DNA from 2 places in the Priestia sp. 10L35 genome. Region 2 is predicted to be linked to the other one. Evidence: riboswitches for the same ligand, from Rfam matches in the RefSeq annotation. Region 2 holds a riboswitch; the other holds the start of a gene.

Region 1 (5,559 bases), on a different contig from region 2:
CCTACTAAAAATTTATCTAACAATGTTCACTATGATAGCAAGTCTGACATGGTAAAGCAATAAGTTTTTTGAAAATTTCGTTATAATCTATGGAAATTTTTTTAGAAAAACAAAAAAGAGCTTATGGTGGGAGTATATTTGAAATGATTACGAAGGAAAAAAAGGGGGATAATCTAAGCGAAGTTGCTCTTGAAGCAAAAAGAGAACGGAAAAGAAGAAATTTAGTTTTGACCGGGAAGTTTTTATTATTTCGCTGAGATAAAGTATATTGCTATTGCATCATAAGAAAAGAATTTGTATGTTCAAATAGAGATTCATGGAAAGAATAAAACAGAGCAAATAAAAAAACTAGACAATAAGTGCTTGTCTAGTTCCACCACTCTGTCAGTGGTCCTTTGTCGCCATAAACAGGATCTGTTGTAGGAATAGGTACTTGTGCAATTTCATCAAATACGTGAGGGCGATCAGTTTGTTTTCCTGTTCTTAAATTGTAATCCATGCCCTCTGGATAAGCTCCAACCACTTTAAAATCAGCAGTTGACTGCAGACGCATATGCCCTGTTCCTGCAGGAAGTACGAGCACATCGCCAGCATGCACCACGATATTTTCCCCCATATGTCCACCTAGTTTTAAACGTGCAGATCCGCTAATTACACCTAGTGCTTCATGAGAATTACTGTGGTAATGGTGAAAATCATGTATGCCGCCTACCCAGCTGTTTTTCCAGTTGTGAGAATTAAAAATGCTCTCCACTTTCTCTTTCTTACTAATAAATACGTGTTCATACAACAAAACTGGAAGACGAGGGTGATTTGGAATGGTTCCGTCGTCATCAAAATAAAGAACTTTTACATTTGCATAATTCATAAGCATCCCTCTAACAATCTTTTTTCGTAATTTTCCCTGTTTTGTGCTTGCGTAAACAGAGAAGTTTGCTCGAAGTACTTCATTTGTTGCGAAGTGCATGATATGTAGGTTTTAACGTTTTCCTAAAAGAAGTCTCCCACTTCAAGCGTAGCTAAGCGGTGGGCAGTTCACTTTAGTATCTTTTCTTCATATTGTATATAAGTAAAGGGTCTAGTGCAAGAATTCTATGGATATATAGCTGTTAATTCTTATTATGTAAATGAATATTATATATTAATATAATTTTTAGAAGGTAATCTGCTCGTGGAGTAAAAGAATCAAACAACAAGAAAAGTTAGGATTTTAGTTGTTTTTGTAATTAAAAAGAGATTTTCAGAGGGTTTATTCATAATTTTACGAATAATTTATTATCTTTATAAAAGTAATGTAAACATTTTTGTGTATTGAGTAATAGAAATGAATGTTATATACTGATAAAAAATATATTCCTATATGTGACTGGCGCAACATGGATGACCATGGGGGAGCATATAGCGTATAAGCCGCGCGCCTGGGCAAACACTTGAGAGAATTCCGCAAGTGTTTTTTTTATTTTCCTAGGGAAGAGGAGTAGATTTGGATGAGCAATATGCAAAGGAAGATGGGAACATTTGCTTTAACCATGACAGGCATAGGTTCGATTATCGGTTCAGGGTGGCTGTTTGGAGCATGGAAAGCAGCTCAAATTGCGGGACCCGCGGCTATTTTTTCATGGGTTATTGGAATGGTGGTTATTTTGACCATTGCCCTATCATATGCTGAACTGGGCGCGATGTTTCCACAAGCAGGGGGGATGGTTAAATATCCTCAGTATTCACACGGATCATTTATTGGTTTTTTGGCTGCTTGGGCTAACTGGATTTCAATCGCTTCAACGATAACAGTGGAGGCTATTGCATCTGTGCAATATATGAGTACTTGGCCGTGGAAGTGGGCTCGCTGGACTCATGAATTGGTAGACAATGGAATTTTAACGTCCAAGGGGTTGGCAGTTGCGTCTTTGTTATTATTCGTTTACTTTTTTGTGAACTATTGGACGGTAAATCTCTTTGCGAAAGCAAACTCATTTATTACGATTGTTAAATTAATTATTCCTGGTTTAACGGCAGGGGCTTTATTTTTCGCTGGTTTTCATAGTGGAAACTTTTCAAGTGAGCATGGGGTTGCCCCTTATGGGTGGGCCAGTGTTTTAACGGCAGTGGCAACATCAGGTATTGTGTTTGCATTTAATGGGTTTCAAAGTCCTGTAAATATGGCAGGAGAAGCAAAATCACCTAATAAATCGATTCCGATAGCTGTAATTGGTTCAATTTTTATTGCAGGAATTGTATACATTATATTGCAAATTGTCTTTATCGGAGCAGTAAGTCCGTCATCAATTGCTGATGGATGGAATCACTTGAATTTTAATTCTCCTTTTGCTGATTTAGCGATTGCGCTTGGAATTAACTGGCTAACAATTGTGTTATACGCAGACGCATTTGTTTCTCCTTCCGGCACAGGTGCTACATATACGGCAACTACTTCTAGAATGTTATACGGGATGCAGCAAAATGGATACTTGCCAAAGATATTTGGTACTCTTCATCCACTTTACAATGTCCCGCGCCCAGCTATGTGGCTAAATTTAGCAGCTTGCTTCTTGTTTCTCTTTTTATTTAGAGGATGGGGTGTCTTAGCAGAAGTAATCTCAGTAGCGACGCTTATCTCTTATATTATGGGTCCTGTAGCGCTTATAACATTAAGAAAAACGGCTTCACACTTTTACCGTCCATTTTATTTAAAAGGGGCATCAGTTATTGCGCCATGCGGCTTCGTTTTTGCTTCCTTGACGCTTTACTGGGCAAGATGGCCGCTTACAGGTGAAGTGATCTTTATTATGGCAATTGGCCTGCCTGTTTATTTTTATTACCAAGCGAAAAATAAATGGGTGGGCTTTAAAAAAGAATTTTTAACCGGGGCTTGGATGCTTATCTATTTAGCGTGCATGATTTTTATTTCCTACATAGGAAGCGAAAAATTCGGAGGCAAAAATATTTTGCCTTTCGGATGGGATATGCTAGTGATTGCTTGCGTATCATTAGCTTTTTATTACTGGGGAATTAAAAGCGGCAAATCTAACCGATATATGAAAGAAGCTGAACAAATCAATCAAGAAAATTTTAAATCTAAATAAAAAAACACGAGCCCGTGCTCGTGTTTTTTTATTTAGGTCAGTGGAGAATTTAGACTTAGTTTTTATCAAAATATTGTAAAAAATATAGATTTTAAGGTTTAAGTATTTATATAGGGGGAACCTTTATTTGGGATAAAGTTCTAAAAAAACAAAATAAAGGGGATTGGGAAGCTGTGAAAAAAATGAATGTTTTGGCTTTGGCTTTTGTACTTATGCTAGTATTAGCGGCTTGCAACAGTTCTAAGGAAACGGGAGGATCCACTTCGGCTAAAAATAAGGCGATTGAAGCATCCATTGACAGCGCTTCTTACATTTTAGTAGATAGTGATGAAGGAGCTACAAGTGAAGAAAAAGGGCTGTTGAAAGTTGATTTAAAAGTGAAAAATGTATCCAAAAACAGTATATCTTTATCAGATTATGACGGTGTGTATTTATACGAAGGAGATGAACAGCTGTCTCCAAAAACTGGAGTGAACAGTCGTGAGCTTGGACTAGAAAGCAGTGCATCTGACAAGATTGGCGCTGGAAAGCAAAAAAAATTAACATTTGTCTTTGAAGTCAAAAAAGATAAAAAGTACAAAATTGGGCTTCAGCCAAAATCATCTGATTATGATGAAGAAATCGACGAAGTGACATTAACACTGGATACGAAAAAATACGCCAAAAGCTATAATAAGCTGCAAGACCCAGAAAAAGCTCTGCAAGCTTACACAGAAGTCCTTTACTTAAACAAAGAAAACGTAGACTATGATAAATATGTAACAGCAGATAAAACAGCTGTCATAGAAGAACAGAAAAAAGCGTTTAATGAGGAATTAAAAGGTGCGTTTTCTAACAGTTTAACCGACAAAGCAAAAAAAGATTTTTTTAACATGTATAAAGATGTTTTAAAAGAAAAAGCAAACGTGAAAACAAATGTGATTGCGAATGCAAATAATAAAGCCGTAGTAGAAGTGGAGTACACTACTCTTGATTTATCAGACTTATATTCATACGTATCGCAGCTTAAGCGAGCATACACAGATGAAACGAAAGATTACGATACAGAACACTCTGAAGAGTTTGCGGCTTCTAAATTCAAAGATATTGTAAATGAATTAGAAACGAAAGAAGGAAGTCGTCCCCTACGAATTTTTATGGTGAAAGAAGATGAGAAATGGACTGTAAAATCAAGTGACCTATACAGTGATTCTTTAGGTAAAACGTTTGGATCAAGCTATATTCGATAGACAAAAAAGAGAAGAATTTTTCTTCTCTTTTTTGTTTTCTGTAAATAAATCAACGAGCTTTTTGTAAAGCTAAATTTATCAAAATATGCTAGTATAGGTTCATTCATTCTTTTATTCTTATTATGATAGGCATCAATGGAGGTTCTTACTAATGAAAGCAAATTATTGTAAAGATACAAAGGCAGTTCGAACGAGCCGCATTTTTCCTAATGATATTAATAATCACAATACGTTATTTGGCGGAAAGTTAATGAGTGATATTGATATGATTGCGTCCATTTCAGCTTATCGTCACAGTCGTACAGAGTGTGTGACAGCTTCAGCAGACTCTATTCATTTTCTGCACCCTATTACGCCTCAGGATTCTGTATGTTTGGAGTCATACGTATCATGGGCAGGTCGTTCATCCATGGAAGTGTTTGTGAAAGTGATTAAAGAAAATTTAAAAACCGGGGAGCGTCAAATTGCAGCTACATCATTTTTAACTTTTGTGGCAATGGATGATGATGGAAAGCCCCGCGCAGTACCGGAGCTTATTCCAGAAACAGAAGAAGAAAAATACCTGTTTCAAACGGGGGCAGATCGCGCTACCACGCGTAAACAAGTGCGTAAAAAAAGCAATGAACTAGCCTCGGTATTGGATTTAGGACAACCTTGGTAGCATAAAAGAGAGGCCGAGACAAAAGTGTTTTAGCTCAAATGAAAAACGAACCAGTGATCAACATGTTTGATTAGTGGTTCGTTTTTTTTGTTATGGTAAACGTAGGTTTCATCTGTTTCGTTCCTTCTAGCAGCTGATTGGAGGGCAAGAGGAAGACTAAGGGGGGAAAAGCGAAAGAGACGAGGAGGCTCATCGGCCACCTGCGGAAAGCAAAGTCTTGCACAGAAATCAACTGGGGTGTCACAAGCGGTTCGACTTATATATCCCATTTTTTCGTCTTTAGATTGGATTCATTTAGTTATGTCTTAACCTCTCTTTTATATTTGATGAATCTCCTCTCTTGAACGAGAGGAGGAAATAAAATTATATGAAATTTATTTTCATTCATGGTAATATGAATTTAATATAATTTTCTAAAAAGTTTAAAAAGTACAACATTTATAAAGGAAGGTGTCGTGTCTAATGGTAACAGTAGAAGCAGCAGAAAGACAAAACAGCAGCACTGCCCTGCGCCGTGATGTAAAGTTTCTCGGTCAATTGTTAGGGAAAGTTCTGGTTCACCAAGGTGGAGAGGAACTGCTCAGCA
Region 2 (5,559 bases):
AAAAACATATCCTACCTTTACAGAGATTATCCAGCTTTTAGGTGCAAGCGGACTAATGGCAATACCAACAGAAAATACGTGCCGCTCATTGGTTAAAGAAGATATTACGCGTTATTTGCAAGCTAAATCGAGAGGGGCAGAAGATCGAATTAAGCTTTTTCGACTAGCGTGGGATTTAACTATGAGTCCGTTTGGCACAAGAGAAACACTGTATGAACGTTTTTTCTTTGGAGAGCCTGTACAGTTAACCAGTTATCTGTACTTATCTTATGATAAAGAGCGCTATGTACAGAGAGTAACCGATTTTTTGAAAAGTTAACGGAGAAAACGATTCTCCGCTGGGTATGATAGTTTCGTTACAAAAACAGCGGAGATGCTTATTGAATAAATTTTAAAAATCTGCAATAATTTTCAAGGAATCATTTCTGTGAAAATACTAAGGAATACTATAAAGATAGGATGTTACAATGAAGCAATTAATCTATTTTGGTTTAGAACAAGCAAAATCTTGTGTTTTTCCTGTTATCATTTTTCTTACGTTGGCTATGACAAAAATAATTGAAGTACCGTTTATTTCTAGATATGACCTTATTTTATTAGTCTGTCTAGGAACTCAAGTTTTAATGGTGATGTTTAAACGAGAAACGCTTGATGAAGTAAAAGTCATCGCAGTATTTCATTTAATTGGACTAGCGTTAGAACTCTACAAAGTTCATATGGGCTCATGGAGCTATCCAGAAAAAGCTTTCACTAAAGTCTGGGGAGTTCCGCTGTACAGCGGATTTATGTATGCTAGTGTAGCCAGCTACATGTGCCAAGTGTGGAGAAGGCTTGAATTAAAGCTTACGAATTGGCCTTCTACGTGGATTGTCAGTATACTAAGTATGGCTATTTACCTTAATTTTTTCACGCATCATTTTATTTATGACTTCCGCTGGTTTTTAAAACTTTTTACTTTACTTATTTTTTATCGAACTTTTGTATATTTTACGGTTAACAAACGTACATATCGCATGCCTTTAGTATTGTCTTTTGTACTGATTGGCTTTTTCATTTGGATCGCTGAAAATATCGCAACATTTTTTGGAGCATGGCAGTATCCAGATCAACAGCAGCAGTGGACAATGGTTCATATAAGTAAAATTAGCTCTTGGCTTCTTCTTGTGATTGTTAGTTTCTTGATTGTTGCTTTACTAAAGCATTTAAAAGAAAATCAAAGCCAATTTAAACAAAGAAAGAAATTAAAAGAAATAAACGAAATATATGAAAGATAGAAACATAACTATGTACACGCTGTTAATATGAAGTGCAGAACCTTTGGAGGCTTATATGCAAGAATATATTTTTTATCTTCCCTATTTTAAATCAGCGGGGAAGACCATAGCAGTTACAAATGAAAATGGAGAAAACGTCGGACAGCTTAAGAGAATGCATAAAAATATGTGGACGAAAAGTATTGATTTTTTAACTCGTGATGGACTTCCTGTTTTAGATTCTATTTCTTGGTTTCCTATCTTCTCCTGCGGCTTAAAGGTACATTTACAAGTTCAATGGGAAGAAAGAACGGTGCTTATTGATCACGTGGAAAAACATCGGTGGGTGATAAAAGAAAATGGAAAAACAGTGGGGTATTTATTAGGTAAAGGAATAATTAAAAACGAAGGCAAACAAGAAATTAGATGGGGAAATAACGTCTACATGTTAAGCAGTCATGAAGCTGTAGAGGAAGCGTGTATTTTTAATCAAAAAAGAGAAAAAGTCGCAGAGTTTAAATCAGACCTTTTTCATTTTAAAGAAGGCAAACACTCAATAAGAGTAACAGAAGAACTGCCCGTACCCATTTTATCGCTTCTTACTATATAACTACTTTTATTATGCCATACATATAATCAGGCGCAGAATCATTCTGCGCCTGATTTTTATATCATGATTTTACAAATATCATTTGTGAATTCAACGGGATCACTAATAGATAAGCCTTCAATTAGAAGAGCTTGGTTATATAATAAATTTGTATAAAGGTCTAATTTCCCTTTATCATTTTCAAATGCATCTTTTAAAGAAGCGAATACATCATGATGTACGTTAATTTCTAACACTTTTTCTGCTTTTACATGCTGATTGTCAGGCATAGCACTTAAAATTTTCTCCATTTCAATCGTTACTTCACCATCAGCTGATAAGCACACGGGATGTGTTTTTAAACGTTTAGACGCGCGGACATCTCCTACTTTTCCCGCCAAAGCTTTCTTCATATAGTCAAATAGCTCTTTATTCTCTTTTTCCTCAGACTCATTGAGCTGTTCTTCTTCTGATTCAATCCCTAAGTCACTGCTTGAAACAGATTTAAATTCTTTTTCTTCATACGTCATTAACATTTTAATCGCAAATTCATCGATATCTTCTGTGAAATACAGAATTTCGTACCCTTTATCTGCAACCAATTCTGCTTGAGGAAGCTTTTCAATTCGGTCGTACGATTCGCCTGATGCATAATAGATATACTTTTGATCCTCAGGCATGCGCGATACATATTCGTCTAGTGTTACGAGCTTTTTCTCTGTAGAAGAATAGAATAAAAGCAGGTCTTTTAATACGTCTTTGTTGCTGCCAAAGTCACTGTAAACACCGTACTTCAGCTGGCGGCCAAATGATTCATAAAACTTCTCGTACTTTTCACGTTCGTTTTTAAGTAAGCTTTTTAATTCATTTTTGATTTTCTTGCCGATGTTTTTGGCAATCAGCTGAAGCTGTCGGTCTTGCTGCAAAATTTCACGTGAAATATTAAGAGATAAATCTTCAGAATCTACCATACCTTTTACAAAGCTAAAGTAATCCGGAAGAAGATCTGCACATTTATTCATAATTAAGACGCCGTTTGAGTAGAGTTCAAGTCCTTTTTCAAATTCTTTTGAGTAGTAATCAAACGGACTATTTTCTGGAATAAATAAAATAGCATTGTAGCGAATCGTTCCATCCACATTAATATGAAGGTGAGTGAGCGGTTTATCAAATCCGTAGCGCTTTTCTGAATAAAACTGCTCATAGTCTTCTGAAGTCAATTCGTTTTTATTTTTCTTCCAGATCGGTACCATACTGTTGATAACTTGCTCTTCTGTATAATCTTCTAGCTCGTTATCAGAACCTTCTTTAGGACGTTTTTCCGTTATGTCCATTTTAATTGGGTAGCGGATAAAGTCTGAATACTTTTTAATAATCTCTTTTAAACGATAATCTTCTAGATACTCATCATATGTTTCATCTTCTGTATTTTCTTTAATTTTTAAAATAATTTGAGTCCCAACCGTTTCTTTTTCGCACCGCTCGATTGTATAACCATCAGCACCAGTAGATTCCCATTTATAGGCTTCATCGTTGCCTAACGCTTTACTAATCACGGTCACGACATCTGCCACCATGAACGCTGCGTAAAACCCAACGCCGAATTGGCCGATAATTGTGTGCCCGTCCTTTGTTTCATTTTCGTTTTTAAACGCAAGGGAACCGCTTCGCGCAATTGTGCCCAAGCTGCTTTCAAGCTCTTCTTGCGTCATGCCAATTCCAGTATCCGTAATGGTTAAGGTACGGTTAGTTTTATCTGGTGTTACTTTTATGTAATAGCTTTCTTTGTTAAAACGCAAGGAGTCGTCTGTTAAGGCTTTGTAATAAATTTTATCGATTGCATCACTTGAATTTGATAGAAGTTCTCTCAAAAATACTTCTTTTTGAGAATAGATGGAATTAATCATCATCTCTAATAATCGCTTTGATTCGGCTTTGAATTCTTTTTTTGACATAAGAAATTCTCCTTTCCAAATAGGGCTTATAAAACAATTAGCACTTGAGTTGATAGAGTGCTAATCACTCTTCTTATTTAACATGTATTAGGGTATTTGTCAATATATTAGGAGATTCGCTAAAGAGATTAAAAATTAGACTGAAAAAAGCAAACTTTTAAAAAAAGGTTGAACGTTCTGAAAGAGTTTGCTAGAATATACTTAATTTCAAAGACTATATGTGACTGGCGAAACGCGGATAACCGTGAGGAAGCATATAGTGACGTAGCCGTTCGCCTGGGCAGAGGTAAGGGATTAATACATATCTCTTACCTCTTTCTGTTTAGGGGGAGAGGATATAGAAGTTATCACATATGTAGGCTAAAAAACCAGACTTTTTAAAAAATTAAAAATGAAGTTCCTTTATCCAAAGGTAAAAACATGTAAAACTACGATGATAATCAGAGGAGAGTACAAAATGAGCACATTAACATTAAAAAAAGTACAAACAATCAAAACATTAAACAACATTGCACAAAAAGGTCTAAATGTTTTTAATCAAGAAGGTTATCAAATTGACAACGACAGCGAAAATCCAGATGCGATTGTCGTGCGTAGCTTTAACATGCACAGCATGGCATTTGACCAAAATTTAAAAGCTATTGCACGAGCTGGAGCAGGGGTTAATAATATACCGGTGGACGCTTGCACGGAGCAAGGTATCGTTGTATTTAATACGCCAGGAGCTAATGCAAACGCAGTAAAAGAAATGGTTTTAACTACAATTATGGCTTCTTCTCGTAACTTATTTGCTGGAGTTGAATGGACAAAAGGATTGGATGGCCAAGGTGATCAAATTCCTAAGTTAGTTGAAGCAGGTAAAAAACAGTTTGTTGGAAAAGAAATCAAAGGTAAAACGTTAGGCGTTATTGGTTTAGGTGCAATTGGTGCTCTTGTAGCAAACGATGCGCTTGATTTAGATATGGACGTAATTGGTTTTGATCCATTCATTTCTGTTAATACAGCTTGGAATTTGTCTCGCAACGTACAGCGTGCAATGTCTCTAGAAGAACTATTTGCAGCATCTGACTATATTACGGTTCACGTTCCATTAACGGACGATACAAAAGGTGTTTTCAATAAAGAAACGTTTAGCATCATGAAACCGGATGTTCATATTTTGAACTTCTCACGCGGTGAGCTTGTAAACGAAGAAGATATGAAAGCTGCTCTTGAAAGTGGAAAAGTTGGAAGATACATTACAGATTTCCCAAATCAAAATGTCTTGAACATGAAAAATGTTGTGCCAATTCCTCACCTAGGGGCATCAACTCAAGAATCAGAAGAAAACTGTGCGGTAATGGCAGCACGTCAAGTGAAAAATTTCTTAGAAACAGGAAACGTTAAAAACTCAGTGAATTTCCCGAATGCATCTCTTCCTTACACTGGGAAAAAACGCGTAGCTGCTTTCCATCATAATGTGCCGAATATGGTAGGACAACTTACGCAAGTATTCTCAAACTACAATTTAAACATCGCAGATATGGTGAACAGAAGCCGCGGTGAATATGCGTATACAATGATCGATATTGACAATCAAGTAAGTGACGAGATTGTGCCTGAGCTAGAAGAAAAAATCGGTCAAATTGAAGGAATTATTACAAGTCGTATTATCTAATTTGGTTCCCGTCATATTTTAGTGTTACAGCCCTAACTTAGAAAAGTTAGGGCTGTTTTTACATGGTGTTTACCTCATATCAATTCCTTCATTCTCATAGCATAT

Evidence for each region. A riboswitch is a leader RNA that binds a small molecule or an ion and turns the genes downstream of it on or off. The one in region 2 is predicted to bind ZMP and ZTP.
Region 1: another riboswitch for ZMP and ZTP. It lies ahead of AC1DEF_RS19410 (APC family permease); the one in region 2 lies ahead of AC1DEF_RS07825 (phosphoglycerate dehydrogenase).

What each region holds. Positions count from the first base shown of each region.
Region 1 covers NZ_JBFTKA010000005.1:226,080-231,638, reverse strand. The annotation lists gene AC1DEF_RS19420 (hypothetical protein) at 90-257, shown strand; gene AC1DEF_RS19415 (cupin domain-containing protein) at 368-967, opposite strand; ZMP/ZTP riboswitch at 1,353-1,431, shown strand; gene AC1DEF_RS19410 (APC family permease) at 1,488-3,083, shown strand; gene AC1DEF_RS19405 (DUF5105 domain-containing protein) at 3,266-4,312, shown strand; gene AC1DEF_RS19400 (acyl-CoA thioesterase) at 4,464-4,973, shown strand; gene ppc (phosphoenolpyruvate carboxylase) at 5,436-5,559, shown strand, end outside.
Region 2 covers NZ_JBFTKA010000002.1:356,260-361,818, reverse strand. The annotation lists gene hpaB (4-hydroxyphenylacetate 3-monooxygenase, oxygenase component) at 1-319, shown strand, start outside; gene AC1DEF_RS07840 (DUF817 domain-containing protein) at 468-1,274, shown strand; gene AC1DEF_RS07835 (tubby C-terminal domain-like protein) at 1,330-1,863, shown strand; gene htpG (molecular chaperone HtpG) at 1,920-3,797, opposite strand; ZMP/ZTP riboswitch at 4,008-4,086, shown strand; gene AC1DEF_RS07825 (phosphoglycerate dehydrogenase) at 4,255-5,454, shown strand.